Regions from separate parts of the Chryseobacterium sp. R2ACT005 genome, predicted to be linked through region 4. Evidence: riboswitches for the same ligand, from Rfam matches in the RefSeq annotation. Region 4 holds a riboswitch; each other region holds the start of a gene.
What was found. A riboswitch is a leader RNA that binds a small molecule or an ion and turns the genes downstream of it on or off. The one in region 4 is predicted to bind cobalamin.

Region 1 (5,433 bases), 1.6 Mb from region 4:
TTTAGCCGCGGCCACCATTGCAATCAAAGCTTTTTCTGTTTCTTCCCAGTGTCTTGTTTTCAGTCCGCAGTCCGGATTTACCCAAAGTTGATTGGCAGGAATTACGTTTTGAGCTTTTCTCAACAGTTCAATCATTTCTTCTTTTGACGGAACCCTTGGGGAATGGATATCGTATACTCCGGGACCAATTTCATTCGGATATCTGAAATCTGCAAAAGCATTCAGCAGTTCCATCTGAGAACGGGAACATTCTATGGTAATCACATCTGCATCCATATCAGCAATGTTTTCAATAATATCATTGAATTCCGAATAGCACATATGGGTATGAATCTGTGTAGCATCTTCCACTCCGCTTGCTGAAATTCTGAAAGCTTCTACGGCCCATTTCAGGTAGTTCTGCCAGTCTGTCTTTCTTAATGGAAGCCCTTCTCTTATCGCAGGCTCATCAATCTGAATAATTCTGATTCCTGCTTTTTCAAGATCCACAACCTCATCACGGATAGCCAGAGCAATTTGCTTACATGTCTCTGAACGGGGCTGATCATCACGTACAAAAGACCATTGTAAGATCGTAACAGGACCTGTGAGCATTCCTTTTACCCATTTTTCAGTCTGGGATTGTGCATATTGGGACCAATATACCGTCATTGGTGTCGGGCGGGAAACATCACCGAAGATCACAGGAGGCTTTACACAACGGCTTCCGTAGCTTTGTACCCAGCCATTTTTCGTAAATACAAAACCTTCCAGCTGCTCTCCGAAATATTCTACCATATCGTTACGTTCAAATTCCCCGTGAACCAATACATCTATTCCTATTTCTTCCTGCCAGTTGATGGTTCTCTGGGTCTCTTCTTTCAGTAAAGTATCATACTGCTCTGCCGTCAGCTCTCCTTTTTTGAATTTTGCTCTCCAGCTTCTTACCTCAGTGGTCTGTGGGAATGATCCGATGGTTGTTGTTGGAAATAAAGGAAGCTGCAGTACTTTCTGTTGTTCTTCTTTACGGATTTTGAAAGTATTTATCCTTTGAGCATCTTTTTCAGTAACCGTATTTGCTCTTTGCTTCACGTCATCATTATGAATAAGCGAAGATGTTCTTCTGCTTGCAATTGCTTTTTTATTATCTTCAAAAGCGGCAAGAATCTGTTCATTCTCGGTTTCGGATGCCAGTTCTTTAAGCGTTACCACTTCTGCCACTTTTTGTTTGGCAAAAGCCAGCCAGTTTTTAATTTCCGGATTAAGTGTGGTTTCAAAATCCAGATCACAAGGTGAATGAAGTAATGAAGAGGAAGGAGCAATTAAAACCCTTTCAGATCCTAATTTCTCAACTGCTTTTTGAATGAAAGACAAAGACTTTTCATAATCATTTTTCCAGATATTTCTTCCGTCAACCACACCCAATGAAAGGCCTAAGCTTTCCGGAATGACATTCAGAATATCATCTAACTGTTCAGGGCTTCTAACCAAATCAATGTGTAAAGTATTCACCGGAAGTGATACCGCAAGTGATCCATTATCTTTTAATCCTTCAAAATAAGTGGCAATAATAAATTTCAGTTTCGGGAAACGTTTTCTTATTTCGGTATAAATAAAATGATATGTTTCTTTTGCTTTCTCCGTTAAATCCAATGCCAGAAAAGGTTCATCAAACTGAATCCATTCTGCACCCTGCTCCTGAAGTTTTGTTAGAATCTCTGTATATACGGAAAGAAGGTTTCCAGCCAGATCCAGTTTATCAAATCCTTCTTCTTTCTCTTTTCCTAACAACAGATAAGAAACCAGTCCGATAATGACCGGTTTTGCATTGATTCCTGCCTGCTTTGCTCCTGCAAATTCATTGAAAATTTTATCTGAACTCAGTTTAAACAGTTGATTTTTATAAAACTCGGGAACGATATAGTGATAATTGGTATCAAACCATTTTGTCATTTCCATCGCTGTGATATCCAGTCCTTCTTTCTGATATCCTCTTGCCATGGCAAAATAAAGATCCAGCTCAGAATTGTTTTTTTTAAGCACTACTTCATGATAACGTGTGGGAATTGCCCCTACCACAAGACTCATATCCAATACCTGATCATAATATGAAAAATCATTACAGGGAATAAGGTCTATACCGGCTTCTTTCTGAATGTTCCAGTTTTGGTTACAGATATTTCTGCCCGTATTCAGAAGTTCTTCCAAAAGGATTTTACCTGACCAATATTGCTCGCAGGCTTTTTTGAGTTCTCTTTTGCTACCAATACGCGGATAGCCCAGAATGTGAGTTTGCATTTTTTTTACTTTTTAATTAAACTTAATGGTAAAGTCTTTTAAAAATGCTTCGTAATGTTTTAACGGATAAAAATTTCAGGATCATGATATAACAAACAATACAATTCCCTTGCAGAGAAAGTGTATAAATCCGATATATCATCTGTATGACCCAAAGCTTCAGACCGCGAAAGCATCGTCAATTCAGTAAAGGCAGGTCTCCTGACTTGTAACAGTTTCCGTCATCCTTCCCGCTTTTGGCAGTGGATATATAAGGATAGAAACCTTTGGTATGTTACTTACAGTTGCGCGACAGCTCGTGATTCTCACACGATTCCCTATTAATCTACGTTACGTAAAACCTTTCCTGTTTGATGAAGTATCTCTAAAGAACTGTACTTTTACCTATAACAATGGTCATCAGTAAAAGTTTTTAATTTTGTGTAAAATTAACAATACAGAATAAACACACAATCAAATCTAATTAATTAAGCAAAATAAACTTTTAAAAACATAAATAAAAGCATATAATTCTTTACATTTGACTGTTTTTATAATCTAAAAGAATAATATTCTGTGGAACAACTCGATGATAAGGATGTACAGCTGCTGAGGCTGCTCCAGAAAAATGCAAAACTGACCGTTAAAGAGCTTGCTAAAGAAGTGAACCTCTCCACTTCACCTGTTTTTGAAAGAGTAAAAAGATTGGAACAGGAAGGGTTTGTGAAAAGATATGCCGCTGTTCTTGATGCTGAAAAACTCAACCGTGGGTTTACGGTTTTCTGTCAGATCAAGCTGAAAATTCACGACCGATCTGTAGGTTATGATTTTGTGAAAGAAATTTTAGAAATTGAAGAAGTTGCAGAATGCTACAATATTTCCGGAGATTTTGATTTTCTTCTGAAAGTTCAGGTACGGGATATGAAACATTACCAGGATTTTGTGTTTAATAAACTGGGATCTGTAGATTCTATAGGGAGCACTCACAGTACGTTTGTGATGGCTGAGGTGAAAAACAATCATGGAATCACCATATAATAAAAATGGAAAATTGAGAATTGAAAATGGAAAATGATACTTAACTTAAACCATGCTATTTTCAATTCTCTATCTTCCAATGTATTAATTTCCTTTAAAGTCCGGGGTTCTTTTTTCTATAAATGCCCCGATACCTTCATGGTGGTCTTCTGTTGTAAACAACTCTCCGAATAATGCAGCTTCCTGTTTTAACCCATCCGTAATGTGCAGTTCAAATCCTGTATTTAAAGACTGTTTCGCTTTTGCCACAGCTACAGGTCCTCTTGCGGCAATTGTTTCTGCCAGTTTTTGAGCTTCGTTGAGTAATTCTTCGGGAGCAAAAACATGATTAACAAAACCAAAATCTTTACAAGCTTCTGCGGAATAAAATTCTCCGGAGAAAACCATTTCTCTTGCTTTGTATAATCCGATAGCTCTTGGTAGACGCTGGGTTCCGCCAAAACAAGGCAATAATCCTAATGTCACTTCAGGGAGTCCAAATTTTGTTTTCCCGCTAGCCAGGATAATATCACAGGATAATGCCAGTTCACACCCTCCTCCCAATGCAAAACCGTTCACAGCAGCTATCACGGCAAACGGAAGTTCTTCAATAGCATTAAAAGCAGTTTGTGCAGCAATAGAAAAAGTCTCTGCTTCTGCGGGAGTCATTTGCTGCATGGCTTTAATGTCAGCCCCTGCAACAAAAGCTTTTTCCCCGGAACCGGTAATAATTAATACTCTGATATTTTTATCTGATCTTATCTTGCTGGCAAATGATTTCAGTTCCTGTAAAACCTGCTCATTCAATGCATTTAATGCCTGCGGACGGTTTATCGTCAGCGTTCCGACAGGTCCGTTTTGTTGATATAATAATGTTTCGAAAGTCATTTTTTTAATTGATAGTTGATAATTATTAAAAAGTAATCATAGACAGTTTTTACCTTCTATTCAATTTTTAAAGGTCTCTGTTTAGAAATTGAATAATACTTGAAAAGTCTGTTTTTCCATTTCCGGATTCGCTCCACATTCTGTACAAATTCAATGCGGTATTGCCGAGTGGTGTGGATGTTTTGGTTTCCAAACCTGCTTCTGCGGCTAGGCCCAGATCTTTTGTCATCAGGTCTACGGCAAAACCACCGGAATAATTACGGGAAGCCGGGGCATTTTCCATTACTCCCGGATAAGGATTATAAACATCCAAGGACCAGTTTTTCCCGGAACTCTTCTGCATAATCTCACTTAAAACCTGAGGATTAAGACCATGTTTTACCCCAAGATTGATGGCTTCTGAAGTTCCGATCATGTGAATGGCCAACAGCATATTATTACAGATCTTAGCAACCTGTCCCGCCCCGGATTCTCCGGCATGAAATATATTCTGTCCCATACACTTCAGTATCGGCCTGGCTTTTTCGTAGTCTTCCTGTTTACCGCCCACAATAAAGGTGAGTGTACCTGCCTGAGCTCCGGCTGTTCCTCCGGAAACGGGTGCATCTATCATTCTGCAGCCTTTTGAAACAGCAAGTTCAGCCACTGTACGGGCTGTAACTGCATCAATGGTACTGCTGTCAATTAATAATGTGTTTGGTTTCAGGCTGTTTATAAAATCTTCTGAATAAAGATCAGCTACGTGTTTTCCGGAAGGCAGCATTGAAATCACTACATCTGCATCCTCAGAAGCGGCCACAGCAGATCCTGCAGCCTTCCCTCCTTCTGACACCAGTATTTTCAAAGCTTTCTCCGAAAGGTCAAAACCCACAACGTGATGACCTTTTTTGATCAGGTTAACGGCCATGGGTCCACCCATGTTTCCTAATCCTATGAATGCTATATTTGACATAATTTTTAGTTTAAAGTTTAAAGTTGAGGGTTCAAAAAGTTCTCTATTGATTAAAAACATCTATGAACGTCATAAAAGTCTTATTTTCAATACTTAAATCTCCATTCTCAATGTTTCATTTTCCATTTTCAATTCTTTAAAGTAAGAATCTATCCATTCTTCCGTAATCTCTTCCCATGTTGCGGGATGCCATTTCGGAGACATGTCTTTGTCTACCAATAATGCTCTTACTCCTTCTGCAAAATCAGGGTGGATACAGCACTGACACGACAGATTCAGTTCAGATTGAAAAACCTCTTCAAGACTTAGATCTTTACCTT
Region 2 (5,433 bases), 1.6 Mb from region 4:
CTTAATCCTCATTTCTTGTTCAATAATCTCAATATTCTGGATCAGCTAATAGAAGAAGATAAACGAAAAGCTTCCGACTTTCTTAACGAATTTGCAGAGATCTACCGCTATGTTTTAGATGTTTCCGATAAAAAATTAGTAGCAGTGGAAGAAGAGCTTGCTTTTGCAGAGAAATATTTTAATCTGATCCAGTACAAATACGGAAATGCCTATTCATTAGAAATAAATCATATAAGATCCCCAGGAAATATTATCCCGTTATCATTACAGCTGCTGTTGGAAAATGCAGTTCAGCATAATCTTGGAACGCTTACAAATCCAGTTGTAGTCACTATAAATCTGGACCAGACAATAACCGTTTCAAATAATGTTATACCGAAGCGTAACAGTAAAAAAACGTCTGGAAGAGCGTTGAACAATCTTAAAGAACAATATACGTTATTAACCGACCGACAGGTAGAAATATTAAAAACAGAAACCGGATTTTCAGTAACACTTCCTATAATTCCAGTATAAAAATATGATAAAAGTTATAATTATCGAAGACGAAATTCCTGCCAGAAACAAATTAAAACGTTTTATCAGCGAATTGGAAGAACCGGTTGAGATCGTTGCAGAGATTGATACCGTAGAAGAAGCCGTTACTTTTTTAAAAAACTCAACAGTAGACCTGATCTTTTCTGATATAGAGTTATTGGATGGAAATTCCTTTGAAATCTACAGTCAGGTCAATATTTCAAGCCCGATAATTTTCACAACCGCTTACGATCAGTATTGGATGAATGCCTTTGAAAGTAATGGTATAGAATATCTTTTAAAACCATTTTCACAGGACCGTTTCCAAAAAGCATGGGGTAAATTTCTTTTATTAAGAACTTCTGGATCAGAACAGAATGATGTCCTGATAAAACTTCAGCAAATGCTCAATAACAGTCATCCAGAGAAAAAATATAAAAAAAGATTTACGGTCTCTTCACATCAGGGAACTTATTTTGTAAATACTGAAGAGATCACTTTCTTTGAAGCAGAAGAGGGAATTGTCTTTGCTTTCGATACTACAGGAAAGAAACATTTGTTGAATGAATCTACGCTAAAAGAAATTGAAAATCAGCTTAGTCCTTCGGATTTTTTCAGAATTAACCGAAGTGAAATCGTTCAGAAAATACATATTGAAAGGATAGAGCGTTACAACAGAAATACACTGTCTATCCAGATAAAAGGACATAAAATCCACCTTATCACAAGCCAGAGTAATACCTCTGCTTTCAGAAAATGGATTGAAGAATAAAGATCAGATTTCTGACTAAAATTGATATAAAAAAGATCATTTGATGCCAAAAGAAATTTATTCATTATTGTTAAAAAATCAGTTCAAAAAAGCGTTTTAATTTCAAAATAAAAAGCAATAACAAGTAAACGTTTTCTTTGAACTTGTTTGATTTTTTAACGAGATATCTTAGGGATTTAGTAACAAAAAATGAGCATAATCATCTAAATTATAATGTCTATTGGATGGAATGTGTGTTTTTAATAATAACAAAATCAGCGGGTTATGGTTAAATAATTATTGTTTGCATAAAATATCTTTCACGTTTTTATAAAATACCTATATTTACCACCAAGGAGTTCTTAACATCTTCTTTATCAACCGAAACTGGTTACACTTAGCTGTGTCTTAAAAGGGAATCGTGTGCAAATCACGAACTGTCGCGCAACTGTAAGTAACATCAAGGTTTTTATCAAAAAAGGTCCACTGTATACCTTGTTATATGGGAAGGACGATAAAAACTGTTACAAGTCAGGAGACCTGCCTATTTCGAATTGACGATGCTTTCGCGGTCTGAAGCTTATAGTCAGGTATGATACGATATGGATAACAGTGGGATCAATATATTTTGTCAGCTCGTGTTATTTTTGTGATGCAGATAAGTAGTGGAGCGGTGTGCTCTTTCATTATCGTGTATTCATCGTATTTTCCTTTTCCATATTTTTCTTTCTCACAGGCATTGTGAAGTTTATCAGGAACTTTTTATGAGGATTTAATCAATATAAAAAGTTAAAAAAATGTACCCATTCGATTTCGATTATTCATACAGCAGCAGACTTGGAAATAAACAGGTTGGCACGGAGATAATGGCCCCGAATTCCGGATTGCAAAAATCGATTAAAACAAATCAGTTTCTTTTTGATTTCCTTTTTAGCACATCATGCAATGCCGGTAGCTATTGTGATGCCTGTTCATGGTTTTCTGTAAAACAAATTTCAACTAAACAATAAATATTATAATGACTACAAGTGAAAGTTTGAAGTCTCCCGGTATGAAATTTCGGGAGGCCATGCGAGAAGAAAGTCCCCTTCAGATTGTTGGCACCATCAATGCCAATCATGCATTGTTAGCACAGCAGGCAGGTTTTAATGCAATTTATCTTTCAGGAGGCGGTGTTGCCGCGGGTTCTCTGGGGATTCCGGATCTAGGAATTACCACGCTGGAAGATGTATTGATTGATGTTCAGCGTATTACGAATGTTTGCGATGTACCGCTCATGGTAGATGTTGATACCGGATTCGGACCTTCAGCATTCAATGTGGCAAGAACTGTAAAGTCATTGATTAAAGCTGGAGCTGCGGCCCTCCATATTGAAGACCAGGTAGGGGCAAAACGCTGTGGACACCGCCCGGGAAAAGAAGTGGTAACCAAAGAAGAAATGGTAGACAGACTGAAAGCAGCGGTAGATGCCCGTACCGATGAAAATTTTGTAATTGGTGCCCGTACCGATGCATTTGCTAATGAAGGATTGGAAAAAACATTGGAAAGAGCAGCAGCTTATAAAGAAGCTGGAGCAGATTTTATTTTTGCAGAAGCCGTTCCTGACTTAAGCTTTTATCACAAGTTTGTTGAAGCTGCAGGAGTTCCAGTGCTGGCTAATATTACCGAATTCGGGATGATCAGAATGTACACGGTGGAAGAATTAAAAAATGCAGGCGTGGGACTGATCCTTTATCCGCTTTCTGCTTTCCGTGCTGCCAATAAAGCAGCTCAAAATGTATATGAACACCTTCGTAAAGACGGAACACAGGTCAATGTATTGGATACTATGCAAACCAGGGAAGAACTCTATCAAAGCATCGGATACTACGGCTACGAACAAAAATTAGACAACCTTTTTAAACAAAATAATTGATAATGCCAACTAACAGTGAACCCACATTTAAGCCTAAAAAAAGCGTTGCGCTTTCAGGGGTAGCAGCAGGTAATACGGCTCTTTGCAGTGTCGGAAAAAGTGGAAACGATCTCCATTACAGAGGATATGATATTCTGGATCTGGCAGAGAAAGCACAGTTTGAAGAAGTAGCTTATCTTCTGATCTATGGCCAGCTGCCAACCGGAGCACAATTGAAAAACTATAAAGCCAAACTAAAATCTTTGAGAGGGCTGCCTCATTCTGTGAGAAATATTCTCAAGAGTATTCCTGCAGCGGCTCATCCCATGGATGTCATGCGTTCCATGGTTTCTGCTATCGGAAGTATTCAGCCAGAAAAAGATGATCATAATATGGCGGGAGCAAGAGATATTGCAGACAAATTACTGGCATCTTTCAGCTCAGGTCTGTTATATTGGTATCACTATACCCATAATGGAAAAGAAATTGACGTAGAAACCGATGATGATACAATAGGAGGGCATTTCCTTCACCTGCTGCATGGGAAAAAACCTGCAGATTCCTGGGTAAAAGCAATGGAAATCTCGTTAAACCTCTATGCAGAACATGAATTTAATGCCTCAACATTTACCAGCCGTGTGATTGCCGGAACAGGATCTGATATTTACTCTGCAATTACTGGAGCAATTGGTGCTTTGAGAGGACCTAAACATGGCGGAGCAAATGAAGTTGCTTTTGAAATCCAAAGCCGTTACAATTCTCCGGATGAAGCAGAAAGCGATATTCGCCAGCGTATTGCGAACAAAGAAGTGATTATCGGATTCGGACACCCGGTGTATACCATTTCAGATCCGAGAAACGTCGTAATTAAAAAAGTGGCAAAAGAACTTTCCGAAGAAGCAGGAGATATGCTGCTGTATACTATTGCTGAAAGGCTAGAAACGATTATGTGGGAAGAAAAGAAAATGTTCCCGAATCTGGATTGGTTCTCTGCTGTTTCTTACCATCTGATGGGAGTGCCTACTCTGATGTTCACTCCGTTATTTGTCATTTCAAGAGTGACCGGATGGAGTGCCCACATCATAGAACAGAGACAGGATGGAAAGATTATCCGTCCAAGTGCCAATTATACAGGGCCTGAAAACAAAGAATTTGTGTCCATCAACGACCGGAAATAATGGAAAATAGAATGTCGGAAATGAAAAAACAATAATTCATTTTCAATTTTCCACTCTTAACTTTTAATTAATTAAAATTTTTCAATAATAAAAAATGAGTTCACACATCTCAAACGAAAGACCACAACCCGATCAGGTATTAACAGACATTGCAGACTATGTTTTAAATTACGAAATTAAAAATGGCTTAGCATGGAAGACCGCTCACTACTGTCTTCTGGATACAATCGGCTGTGGGCTGGAAGCATTGACTTACCCGGCATGTACAAAACTTTTAGGACCTGTGGTAAAAGGGACAGTAGTTCCTAACGGCGCAAAAGTACCGGGTACCCAATTCCAGCTGGATCCCATTCAGGCAGCGTTCAATATCGGAGCGATCATCCGTTGGCTGGACTTCAATGATACATGGCTGGCAGCAGAATGGGGACATCCTTCTGATAACCTTGGGGGGATTCTGGCGACCGCAGACTGGTTATCCAGAACAAATATTGCAGAAGGAAAATCACCTTTAAAAATGAAGCAGGTACTGGAAGCAATGATCATGGCTCACGAAATTCAGGGCGTAATGGCATTGGAAAATTCATTCAATAAAGTAGGACTGGATCACGTTTTATTGGTAAAATTAGCTTCCACAGCAGTTGTAGGAAAGCTGGTCGGATTAAACCGTGATGAAATTATCAATGCCGTGTCACTGGCTTTTGTGGACGGACAGTCTTTAAGAACTTACCGTCACGCTCCCAATACAGGTTCCCGTAAATCATGGGCGGCAGGAGATGCTACCTCAAGGGCAGTACGTCTTGCCCTGATTGCAAAAACAGGAGAAATGGGCTATCCATCTGTATTGACCGCAAAAACATGGGGATTCTATGATGTTTCCTTCAAAGGGAATGAATTCAAATTCCAGAGAGAATACAGTTCTTATGTAATGGAAAATGTACTCTTTAAAATTTCTTTCCCTGCAGAATTCCACTCGCAGACCGCAGTGGAAGCCGCAATGACATTACACGCAACTTTAAGAGGCCTTGGAAAAACAACAAATGATATCAAAAAAATTACCATCCGTACCCATGAAGCTGCTATTAGAATTATCGATA
Region 3 (5,433 bases), 1.7 Mb from region 4:
CATTACTTTTAAGAAGCTTCTGATCAGATAAAAGATGGGTAATAATTCTTTTTGACTGATTGTACAGACTCAGATTTTGGTATTGGTCAGCAAGATTATAATCACTGAAAACCTGCATAAAATAAGAAAGTTCATTTTTCGGATCGGCATCTTCTTTCTGCGCAAAAATATTCACAGATTGTATGTAATCGCCTTTCATAGCAAAAGCCTGTGAAATAATGTTTTGCAGTACAATTTTATGCTCTGTATTCTGATCACTTACGAGGATTCCCTGAGTATAGCTGATGCATTCGTCAGAATTCTGATACAATTTCAGAAATGCCTTATCTGCCAAAATATTAAAGTCCGGACCTGACTGTCCACTGGTAATAAAAGAACAGCAAATGAAAATAAACAGTAATATTTTTCTGCTATTTTGAAATAATTTTTGTCTTGATAGTTTGTTTTTTGTGCTTTTTTGAATAGTTCGGGTAAAATCCATATTCAAAATGATGTTTTGTATCTAATTGATTATTATTTGTTTAAAAATTAAACTCTTTTAAAATTCACGAATTATGAAAGTCTATTTCTTTGGATAGTGTAAATATTGTATTAATATTGTTTTCACCAATTCGGAACGCTAAATATAATAAAATATGAAAAAAATTTACAGAATGTCAATAAAAATATTGACGGCTTGTCTTTTTCTGAAATTTAGTTTTGCAGCAGCACAGCTTACAGTAATAGGGCTGGGAAATTATAATGTAGGTGCAGTTTCAGATAATGGAGTAGTAAGTATGCATACAAGTGCAGGAGGAGTATATAAATGGAATGCAGCAGGCGGACTTGTACAGATAGGTTCAATATCAAACGGATATCCGGCCGCAGGCAGAACGATTGTTTCAAACGATGGAACCAAAATATCATCTTCTGTTACAAATTCTGCAACAGGATTTAATGAAATATCAACTTATGACGTAGCTACTTCCACATGGGTAAACAGAGGAGGGCTGGTTCCTACCGGTTGGGACGGCAGTGTAAGTTCTACATGGGGAATGTCACCTAACGGAAATACTATTGTAGGGTTAGGATTTCTTACTGCTGCGAACGCACATGCTGTTAAATGGGATGAGGTAAACGGAATGGTTGACCTGGGAAGTATAGTTTCAGGACGCAGTTCCAGGGCAAATGCAATCAATGCGGCAGGAACCGTGATTGTAGGGTGGCAGGATGAGCCAACCGGAACAAGAAGCGGTGCAAAATGGCAGGATGGAGTAGAAAGTTTTATTACAGATAATAACGGGAATAATGTAGGAGAAGCAGGCGGAATTTCGGCTGACGGAAATACCATTATAGGATCTGCAAATCCTAATCCTTATGTTTGGAATGCTACAAGTGGGCTGACCTATATAACACATCCTAATGCTTCGTTCAATTTCAAAGGAGGAGCTACAGGAATTTCAGCTGATGGAACACGGGTTATTGGTTATTACAGAGCATTTGGAGCACCTCCAATGTCGGGAGAAGGTTTTATCTGGACTGCATCTGCCGGAAGAGTTAATCTGAATGATTATGCAGTATCCTTAGGAATTGCAACGAATGGAGTAACGATGGGACTTCCTCTGGCGATTTCACAAGACGGAAAGAAAATTGCCGGATCAGGGACGAATGCTTCAGGTCAAATAGTTGCTTTTTATCTGGATACTTCTGAATTCTTATCAGTAAATGATACCGTGAAAGAGAAAAACAGTGTTGGCATTTATCCTAATCCTGTAACTGATGTGCTTTATTTTAAAGGAACAGGAAAAATAGAAAAAGCAGAAATCTATAATATGGTTGGGCAAAGGGTGAAATCATTCAATACTGTGGAAGGACAAATTGATGTTTCATCTTTATCAAAAGGAGATTATATTCTGCAATACTCTGTGAAAGGAGAAAAACAAGCTTATAAATTCATTAAAAAATAACATATATAAATAGTAAAGTAGTGGGATGATGGCCGTTTTCAATTTTGAAAGCGGCTGTTTTTTATTTGCAAAAGTCTGAAATTTTTGATGTAAAAGCCGGTTTTTTGGCAAATACATATAAAAAACTATCTTTGCAAAAATTTTGGTTTCCAGTATTTTGGAATGAAAAGGGAATTGGGTGTAACTCCCATACTGTCCCCGCAACTGTAAATCGCAATAAAAGTTTCTGCAAACAGCCACTGTCTAAAACGGGAAGGAGCAGAATGCGAAAGTCAGGAGACCTGCCAACATTATAATCAAAAAACATATTGCTTTCGGAGGAAAAGTAAAAAAGTATGGATATAAAAAGATCTTTAGTACTGCTTTTTTCATCTTATGGCTGTTTTCTTTTTGGACAAGAGAAAACCATAGACACTATTTATGTCTTCGACAACCAGATGAATAGGGTGAAACTTTTTCATCCCGTAAAAATAATTTCGGCAGAAGAGGCCGAGAAAAACTCCAGTAATCTTTCAGAGCTCCTGAGATTTCAGTCACAGGTTTTTATCAAAGAAAATGGCCGTGGGGCTGTTTCTTCACCATCTTTCCGGGGTACTACCGCTCAGCAGACTGCATTTGTATGGAATGGGATTAATATCAACTCCAGTTTTTTAGGACAGGGAGATATCAATAATATTGCTTTGTTTGGCTATGATCAGATCGGTATAAAAGCCGGCGGTGGAAGTGTAGTCTATGGAAGTGGTGCCATTGGGGGAAGTATTCACCTGAATAATACCCTTGATTTTAATAAAGGTTTCCATGGTTCTTTATTTTCTGAGGTGGCTTCCTTTAATACCTATAATAATTTTGTAAAAGGTTCTTACAGCAATGATAAGTTCAGTTTTAAAGCTTCCGGAAATTATTCTGTAAGTGAAAACAATTATGAGGTAAGCGATCTGAATTACATCAACAGAAATGGAAATTACTATAATACCACATTCAATGCAGGTGCATCCTATAAAATAACCAACGATCATAAAATTTCGTGGCAAAGCCAGTTTTTCGATTCTTCACAGCATTATCCTGTGTATGAAGAAACGGGAACAAAAACAAAATATAAAACTCAAAGTATAAGAAGCCTTCTTTCCTGGGACTGGAATAAAACTAAGTTCGGCAACTCTTTTAAAGCGGCCTATACAGAAGAAAACTTTCAGTATTTCGGTTCGTTAAACCAGCCTAAATCAAGTGGGGGAACAGGGAAAAACTATATCTTTAAAAATGATTTCAATTATTTTCTGAATTCTAAGTGGAATTTTAATCTTATCGGAGAATTTCAGATCAATAAAGGTGAAGGATATCAGAGCGGAATATCCAGTGTCAGTAGAAATATTGGCTCTGTTTCCGGGTTGCTGAGGTATTTTGCTACTAAAGACCTGCGTTTTGAGGGTGGATTTAAGAAAGATTTTGTGGAAGATGTGAAGTCTCCGTTTATGTATTCATTCTCCGGAAAATGGAGTGCCGCAAAATGGTATGATGTAAGCGTTAACGTGTCAAAAAACTTCAGATATCCGTCATTTAATGATATTTATTATGAGCCGGGAGGAAATAAAGATCTGAGACCGGAAACGTCTACCCAGTTTGATATGGTGAATGAGTTCAGAGTAGGAGATTTCAGACTTACTTTGTCTCCTTATTATATGAACATTACAGATCTTATTGTATGGCTGCCTACTGCTTTGGGGTATTGGCAGGCATTTAATGTCAATAAATCTGAATCTTACGGATTGGAATCTCAATTGTCTTTCAGCAAACAATTGGGAAATCATAAAATCCGGGCTAATGCCGGGTACTATTATGCAAAATCTATTGATAAGGAAACGAAAATGCAAAGACCTTATGTTCCCATGCACAGAGGAATGGCCAATGTAGATTATGAATACGGTTTCTTTAAGTTTTTTGCACAGGGACTGGTGAATGGCGTTACTTACACTACAAGTGATGAAAAAAGATCAGAAGCAATAGATCCTTATTTTCTTTTAAATATGGGAGTTTCAGCAACACTGGCAAAAAAGTATACTTTAGGATTTAAAGTGAATAATCTAACGAATACTTATTATAAAACGGTTTCTTTTTATCCTTTACCGAAAAGAAATTATAGTGTGTATGCGACAATAAATTTTTAAAAAATTAAATTGAATAAATTATGAAAATAACTAAACTTTTAACTGTATTATTTGCAGTGGTTTTATTGTTTAACATGTCTTCATGTACAAGTGACTCTGCTGAGTTTGAAATGTCTCCGATCACTTACCAGAACGGATATTTTATCTCTAATGAAGGTAACTTCAACAGCCAGGGGGCTAAAGTAACATTTCTTACAAGAGATTTAAGCCTGAAGCAGGACGATGTATATGGTTATAACAACAGTAAAGAAATCTTAGGTGACGTTCTTCAGACCATTGGTCTTGACGGAAATAAGGCTTATCTTGTGATAAACAACTCGAACAAAATTGTTGTAGTAGACCGTTATACATTTAAGAAATTAGCAGTCATTTCAGATCAGCTTGATAATCCAAGAGGAATTACTTTTGCGAATGGATTTATTTATGTTGCCAACACCAATTTCATTGCTCATACTCAAAGTGTAACGAAATATAAAGCTTCTGATTATTCATTTGTAAGTAAAATCAACATGGCTGATGTTTCTGATAAAACAGTAGAAGCAGGAGGAAATGTTTTCGTACAGAATGCTTCATCAGGATTTGGAAATAAGATTACGTATATCAATACTTCCAACGATAGCAAAACTGAAATTTCCATTCCGAATGGTCAGATTGGAAACACTGTATCTTACAAATCCAATGTTTACACAATTTCTTCAACAGCTACAGATTCTTATATCTACAAGATTACGAGCGCAGGAATTATAACACCGGTAATTACTTTGACAGGAATTCCAAATGCTACAAATCTTCAGATTGATAACGATAAGTTCTATTTCAGCTCTGTCAATAAAGTATATACAACAAGCTTAGCTACACCAACAGTTCCTGCAAGTCCGTTATTAACAGCAGCGGATGGTGGACCTTATTATACGCTTTATGGATTTAATGTTATTGATGGAAGAATCTTTGCATCAGACGTTAAGAAGTTTACAGAAGAAAGTGAAATGGTAATATATTCAGCAGCTACAGGGAGCAAGATGGGATCCATTAAAACTGGAGGTCTTGGTGCTAACGGTACTTACCTGAATCCATAATACTTCACAGTATATAAAAAAATAATTTTTTATTTTTCATCATTTGTGTTTTTTTCCGGCCGGTTTCAAAAGAAACCGGCCGGCTTTGTTTTCCTTGTGAAAATAAAAAAACCGGCGGGATGGAACATCCCGCCGGGCTTTTATATTAGCTATAGATTGAATTAGATTGTTAATCCCAGTTTTTCCGCCTCAGCAATCACAAATTTTGTGGCTTCCTCTTTTTCATTTGGAATTTCACCTTCCAGAATG
Region 4 (5,433 bases):
GTTGTTGCATCTATAAGGTATAGGCTGGAAGGAACGTTATAATAATCTCCTCTTGAACTCACGTACAGATCACCGTAATTATCTTTTTTAATGTGGTGAAGATTAATCGCAACATTTAATTTTTGGATTTCAGTAAAAGTGTTCAGGTCTATTACAGAAACGGTATTGTCGTAATCAGGAGCTTTGTATCCTCCGGAATTGGCCACAAATAATTTATTCCCTACAATTTCCATTTCTTCCGGTTGATACCCTACTACCACTTCACGCTGGATGGAAAGAGAAACTGTATCAATTTCCACAACTTTTCCTTTGGGTGCTTTTGGATTAACCGCTACCGGACCTGCATAGCTGCTGGCATAAGCTTTCCCTCCTTTAAAGGTTAAATAACGGCAGTTCTGTAATGGAATAGAAGTAATACGTTTGGCTGTTTTGGCATCCAGCACTTCAATCTTGTTGGAAACATTGACAACAATATACAGCTTGCTTCCGTAAATCTTAATATCATTTCCAACATCTCCCAGCTCTTTCACAACATTCGGATTAATCTCCGCGTAGATGTTCCTGTAATAGGTTCCTTTGGTATAATCAAAAAAATCCAAGGTACATTTGTTGCTTCCCATATTTCCTTCATTCAGCATGTAGAAACCTTTGATTGCTGTATTTTCTGATGGAAGTCCCTCTACCACTTCCTGGCGGACAATAATATCATCCGTACGGCATGAACTAAGAAAAGCTAAGACAAGAAATAAAAAATAAAAGTTTAGTTTTCTCATAAGGTAAAATTTAGAATAAGTTTAAAGTTTCTTCCCGGCATCGGATAATTGATCACTACATCATAATATTGGTTGAAAATATTATTCATCTCAAGGCTTACTTTAAATTGATGATTCGCCCAGTTGAATTTTCTCTGAACAGACAGATCATGGGTATACCAGGGTTGTACATAATTGTATTGAATGTTGTCCTGGTTCACATCATACCTTTCTCCTACATACATCGCACTGTAATTGAAACTCCAGTCTTTATAGTCCGCCATCAGGGTGAAGGAGCCACTATGCCATGGTGTGTAAGGAATCTGATTTCGGTAGAATGTATCCTCCGGATCTGTCATATCTCTTGCGCTTTGGTAAGTGTAGGAAAGCAAGGGTCTCAGTTTTACTTTTCCTAACTGCATTTCTGCCTGAACATTCACGTCAGCACCTATGATTTCAACCCGTCCAAGGTTCATCATCAGCCAGCGGAACATACTTCCGTTAGGGGCTGCAACAATCTTATCCTGTACTTTGTTGTAATAACCGTCTACTTTAGCATAAAAGGATGTAAAGAATCGGTTTTTATAATTCTTCTGATACGTAAATCCTACATCATACTGATTGGTAAATTCCGGCTTCAGGTAAGTATTTCCGATATTAGTGTAATACAGATCATTGAAGGTTGGCAGTCGGAAAATCCTTTTATAGAAAGCTCTTAAAGTAAGTTCAGGAATTATTTCAGGCTGGTAGCTCATAAATACAGCGGGGGTCCATTCTCTGCTGTCTCCGGGTCTTTTATTTTTTCTTACTTCTTCAAAAGTAAAAGTTCCTAAAAGGCTGCCCAGGATCTTGAATCTGTTCCACTGATACGTTGTTGCCAATGCAACCAATGTAGTGTAACGTGTAGGATAAGAAAAGTTATCCAGATTGGCATCCAGATTATTGTACTGAAAATCCCCGCTCAGACTGACATCCCAATTGGATGTGATAGAATAGATATTGGATGAGGAAAGATAGAGCTCTCGTTGGATATAGGTGTTATCGGTATGAATAATAGACTGCGAGCGAACAGTATCCATAAAATGAGTGTAATCGTAGGCAAACTTTGCTTTCAGCTGAGTTTCAAATCTGGGAAACAGTTTTTTCCGAAGATTGGCCTGCACGAAATAATTTTCATCAGAAAGTCTTGCTCCCCTTCCTCCAAAACGGCCATTCACAATAGGAGCCGGCGTTCCACGGTCTGAAATATAACCATAGCCTCTTACATTCCAGCTTCCGTTATTTAAAGTTCCGTTTAACGAAGTTTCAAAACGTTTCGCTTTGATATCTGAGTCCTGTCTCTTTGCAATCGTATCATAAGCCTGCTGTCCATCAGGATATTTCTTGGCATACCGAAATCTGTAAATCCCATCACTCTGCAGAAATTCTCCACTGAAGCTGGCAGAAGTTCTGTCTGAAATTTTCTGTTCCAATCGGAATGACGGATTAAAAAGGTCTATGGAGGCACTTTTTGCTCTTATCACAAGATTGGTTTTCTTTATTCCTTTAAATACGGGTGTTTTAGGCTGTAAATAGATAGATCCCGAAGAACCGAAATCTTTTGCCGGCTGAAAAATCTCGCTTTTCTGCCCGTTATACAATGATATTTCTTCCAGATCATCCAAAGAATATCTTCCCAGATCTACCAGTCCGTTCTGTGCATTTCCCAGTTGAATTCCATCATAGAAAACGCCTACATGCTGACTTCCAAGGCTTCGGACATTAATGGTTTTCAATCCGCCAATCCCTCCATAGTCTTTGATCTGAACACCGGAAAAATACCGAAGAGCATCTGCTACAGAATGACTGTTCAGTCTTTCCAGCTGCTCGCCCTGCAGAGTTTGTGCCGGAAGAATTTCTTTGAAGTTTTTCTTGTAAAGGTTGATCCCTTTGATTGATTCTTCCTGAACACTGTCTTTTTTCTTGGTTTGAGAAGACAAAAGGTGAGATGTTAACACCAGTATTGTGAAAACAGCTTTATGAATTGCAGAAGTAATTAGTTTTGCCGCCATTAGCTCATTTAGGATAATGAAGACGCTAATGGATATAAGAATACAACGACAAAGCACAGCTGTCACTGCACAGAATCATTGATGTCCTAAGCTTTATTCCACGAAAGCGTCAAACGATTATTTTCTGGCAGGTCTTCTGACTTACTCCATTTTTGAAATCCTTCCCATTAAAAAACAGTGGATATATTCTTCAAAAATCTTGGTGCGGAGCTTACAGCAGCGGGTCTGTTCCGGATTTTCACCGGATTCCCTTTTAAGAGCTTTTTATGGCTCACCAAATTTCGGCAAAGATAAAAAATTATTCCTAACCCCCAATTAAAATCATGATTCATAAACAATTAAAGCTCCCGAAGGAGCTTTAACATGATTAAAAAGGGGTTTTATTTAAATTCCGATATTCAGGAAAATACTAAATCTGGATTTTGCTTCAATATCACCACCAGCCAAATGGGTATACATAGGAAGCATGAGTTCACTTCCCAGGCTCAGTTTTTTATAAGAGGCTTCAAACCCAATCTTCCCATACAATGCACTTCCGGCAGTATTCGGTAGCGCTTCATCAAATTGTTTATTCTGAGCATACACTTCTCCCTGCACTCCGGTTTTTACAGAAAAGATAGATTTTTCATTTCCTGCAACCTGATAAAATCCTGTTGCAGCGTAGTTCCACTGGTTTCCAAAACGGTAATTTTTCTTATTCTCTGTTTTAATCGTATAGTCTGTATTGACCAATACAGCTATTTTATTCTTCTGAAATTTATAATTCAAAGCCGCCTGATAATCCCAGCTTCCGGTTCCCAACTGAAAACTCGGATTGACTCCGGATGCTCCTTTTTCATCAAACTTTCCCAAAGGAATTTTCACGCCCAAACCTCCGCTCACGTGATGGAAATTATCTTTAGAGCTCATTAGCTGATAGATTCCCATCAGGTTCAGATCTCCGATTCCGTTGATTTTGATATCTCCCTGCATAGTCCTTTTTTCATGAAAATGAAATGGCAGACTTGCATATACACTTAGTTTTTTAGTCAATGGAATTTTTCCCCATAGCTGTAAGGTATTAAAATACTGATCCTGTGTAAGATCTTTTACAAATAAATTTTCTTTTGCTTTGTAATGCTGTGCAAAGTATTTGATTCCGATAAACTGTGGATTCAATAAAGATTCAAAGCCTGAAGATCCGTTACCGGCAGCACAGCCACATGCATCACAGTCATCATCAAAATCAAATCTACTGAAGCTGTCCGGAGCAATATAAATACTGTCTTTAATAGTCTTCGCTTGATACTGGCCAAACAAAATCAAACTTAATATTACGATAATCTTCTTCATGTTTTCTATAATTTATTCTGCAAATTTTGGGTTGGATATAAAACTTTTGTCTGATAATGTTTTCAGGAAAGCAATAATCGACTGTTTTTCCTGACTATTCATGGCTATTCCTGTATGACCATTCTGTTTCAGCTGTGGATCCAGATTGGCATTATCTTCTACCTGATCTGAATAGAAATTGAGTACAGCATCTAATGTGTAAAACCTTCCGTCATGCATATAAGGTGCTGTATATTCTACGTTTCTCAAACTTGGAACACGGAATTTCATCCAGTCTACCTGATTAAGAGTAACTCTGTAACGTCCTGCATCTTTGAATTCCGTGTTATAATACATTCCTGTATTTCTAAAACTCTCATCGGTAAATAATTCTCCGCTATGGCAAGAGGCGCATTTCTGTCCGAACAAAGCCATTCCCTGAGATTCTGTAGAAGTAAACTGCTCTTTTCCCTGCCTGAACCTGTCATATTTTGAATCTGCAGAAATTAAAGAAGCCATAAACTGTGACAGTGCTTTTAGAATTCTTTCTCCGGTAATGGTTTCATCTCCGTACGCTTCCCTGAAAAGTTTTTTATATTTCTGATCATCTTTTATTTTTGAAATGGCTTCCGGTATAGAACTGTCCATCTCATTGACATCTGTAATAGGGCTTATCGGTTGTTCATTGAGGTTATGAATCACTCCGTCCCACATATATCTTTTTAAAAAAGCCATGTTCTGAATGGGCGGCGCATTTCTGATTCCTATTCTGTCATCTACGCCATGACTTACAGTATGTCCGTGATGGGTGAATGCGTTTTCCTGAATATGACAGAAGCCGCATGAAATGGTATTGTTTCGGGAAAGTCTTCCTTCATAGAATAATTTTCGACCCAACTCTACTCCGTTTTTGGTTACCGGAGTGATTGATTTATCGAAAGTCATTTCCGGAAAATAAGAAGGAAACTGCAGATTGTATGCTTCATCTTTTTCCAGTGGCTGAATCACCTCATCAGAACAGGAAATACAGCTCATAATCAATACAAGCAGAACCAACATCCTTTTAATAAGAAAATTAATCATTGTGAACGTGGTCTACTTTAAACATTTTGGTAAGGTTATTGGTAACGTCTACCAAATGCTGGTTTGAGCCCATCAACATATCATTAGTTGTAGTAAGGGTAAGCGCTTTATCTCCACTCAAAAACTGATTCAGATCCGCAAGAATATGGACAGAAGGACGAATTTGTCCCGTCACTCTTGCTGTTGTCGGAAGATTCAATGTGATTTCACGGTATAGGTCAGCCTGTTCATTAGCG

Region 1: linked by a shared signal. The riboswitch ahead of metE (5-methyltetrahydropteroyltriglutamate--homocysteine S-methyltransferase) and the one ahead of ACPF63_RS19545 (TonB-dependent receptor plug domain-containing protein) in region 4 are both predicted to bind cobalamin.
Region 2: linked by a shared signal. The riboswitch ahead of prpB (methylisocitrate lyase) and the one ahead of ACPF63_RS19545 (TonB-dependent receptor plug domain-containing protein) in region 4 are both predicted to bind cobalamin.
Region 3: linked by a shared signal. The riboswitch ahead of ACPF63_RS03130 (TonB-dependent receptor plug domain-containing protein) and the one ahead of ACPF63_RS19545 (TonB-dependent receptor plug domain-containing protein) in region 4 are both predicted to bind cobalamin.

What each region holds. Positions count from the first base shown of each region.
Region 1 covers NZ_CP188192.1:2,593,904-2,599,336, forward strand. Annotated here, with positions in the region: gene metE (5-methyltetrahydropteroyltriglutamate--homocysteine S-methyltransferase) at 1-2,277, opposite strand, end outside; cobalamin riboswitch at 2,452-2,637, opposite strand; gene ACPF63_RS11860 (Lrp/AsnC family transcriptional regulator) at 2,833-3,294, shown strand; gene ACPF63_RS11865 (enoyl-CoA hydratase/isomerase family protein) at 3,379-4,161, opposite strand; gene mmsB (3-hydroxyisobutyrate dehydrogenase) at 4,229-5,113, opposite strand; gene ACPF63_RS11875 (enoyl-CoA hydratase/isomerase family protein) at 5,207-5,433, opposite strand, start outside.
Region 2 covers NZ_CP188192.1:2,603,895-2,609,327, reverse strand. Annotated here, with positions in the region: gene ACPF63_RS11910 (sensor histidine kinase) at 1-516, shown strand, start outside; gene ACPF63_RS11905 (LytR/AlgR family response regulator transcription factor) at 521-1,288, shown strand; cobalamin riboswitch at 1,639-1,829, shown strand; gene prpB (methylisocitrate lyase) at 2,286-3,182, shown strand; gene prpC (bifunctional 2-methylcitrate synthase/citrate synthase) at 3,185-4,339, shown strand; gene ACPF63_RS11890 (bifunctional 2-methylcitrate dehydratase/aconitate hydratase) at 4,434-5,433, shown strand, end outside.
Region 3 covers NZ_CP188192.1:664,184-669,616, forward strand. Annotated here, with positions in the region: gene ACPF63_RS03120 (helix-turn-helix domain-containing protein) at 1-481, opposite strand, end outside; gene ACPF63_RS03125 (T9SS type A sorting domain-containing protein) at 636-1,946, shown strand; cobalamin riboswitch at 2,073-2,249, shown strand; gene ACPF63_RS03130 (TonB-dependent receptor plug domain-containing protein) at 2,282-4,108, shown strand; gene ACPF63_RS03135 (YncE family protein) at 4,129-5,184, shown strand; gene ACPF63_RS03140 (CCA tRNA nucleotidyltransferase) at 5,346-5,433, opposite strand, start outside.
Region 4 covers NZ_CP188192.1:4,239,712-4,245,144, forward strand. Annotated here, with positions in the region: gene ACPF63_RS19540 (YncE family protein) at 1-773, opposite strand, end outside; gene ACPF63_RS19545 (TonB-dependent receptor plug domain-containing protein) at 770-2,803, opposite strand; cobalamin riboswitch at 2,913-3,097, opposite strand; gene ACPF63_RS19550 (transporter) at 3,188-4,135, opposite strand; gene ACPF63_RS19555 (cytochrome-c peroxidase) at 4,148-5,173, opposite strand; gene ACPF63_RS19560 (MbnP family protein) at 5,190-5,433, opposite strand, start outside.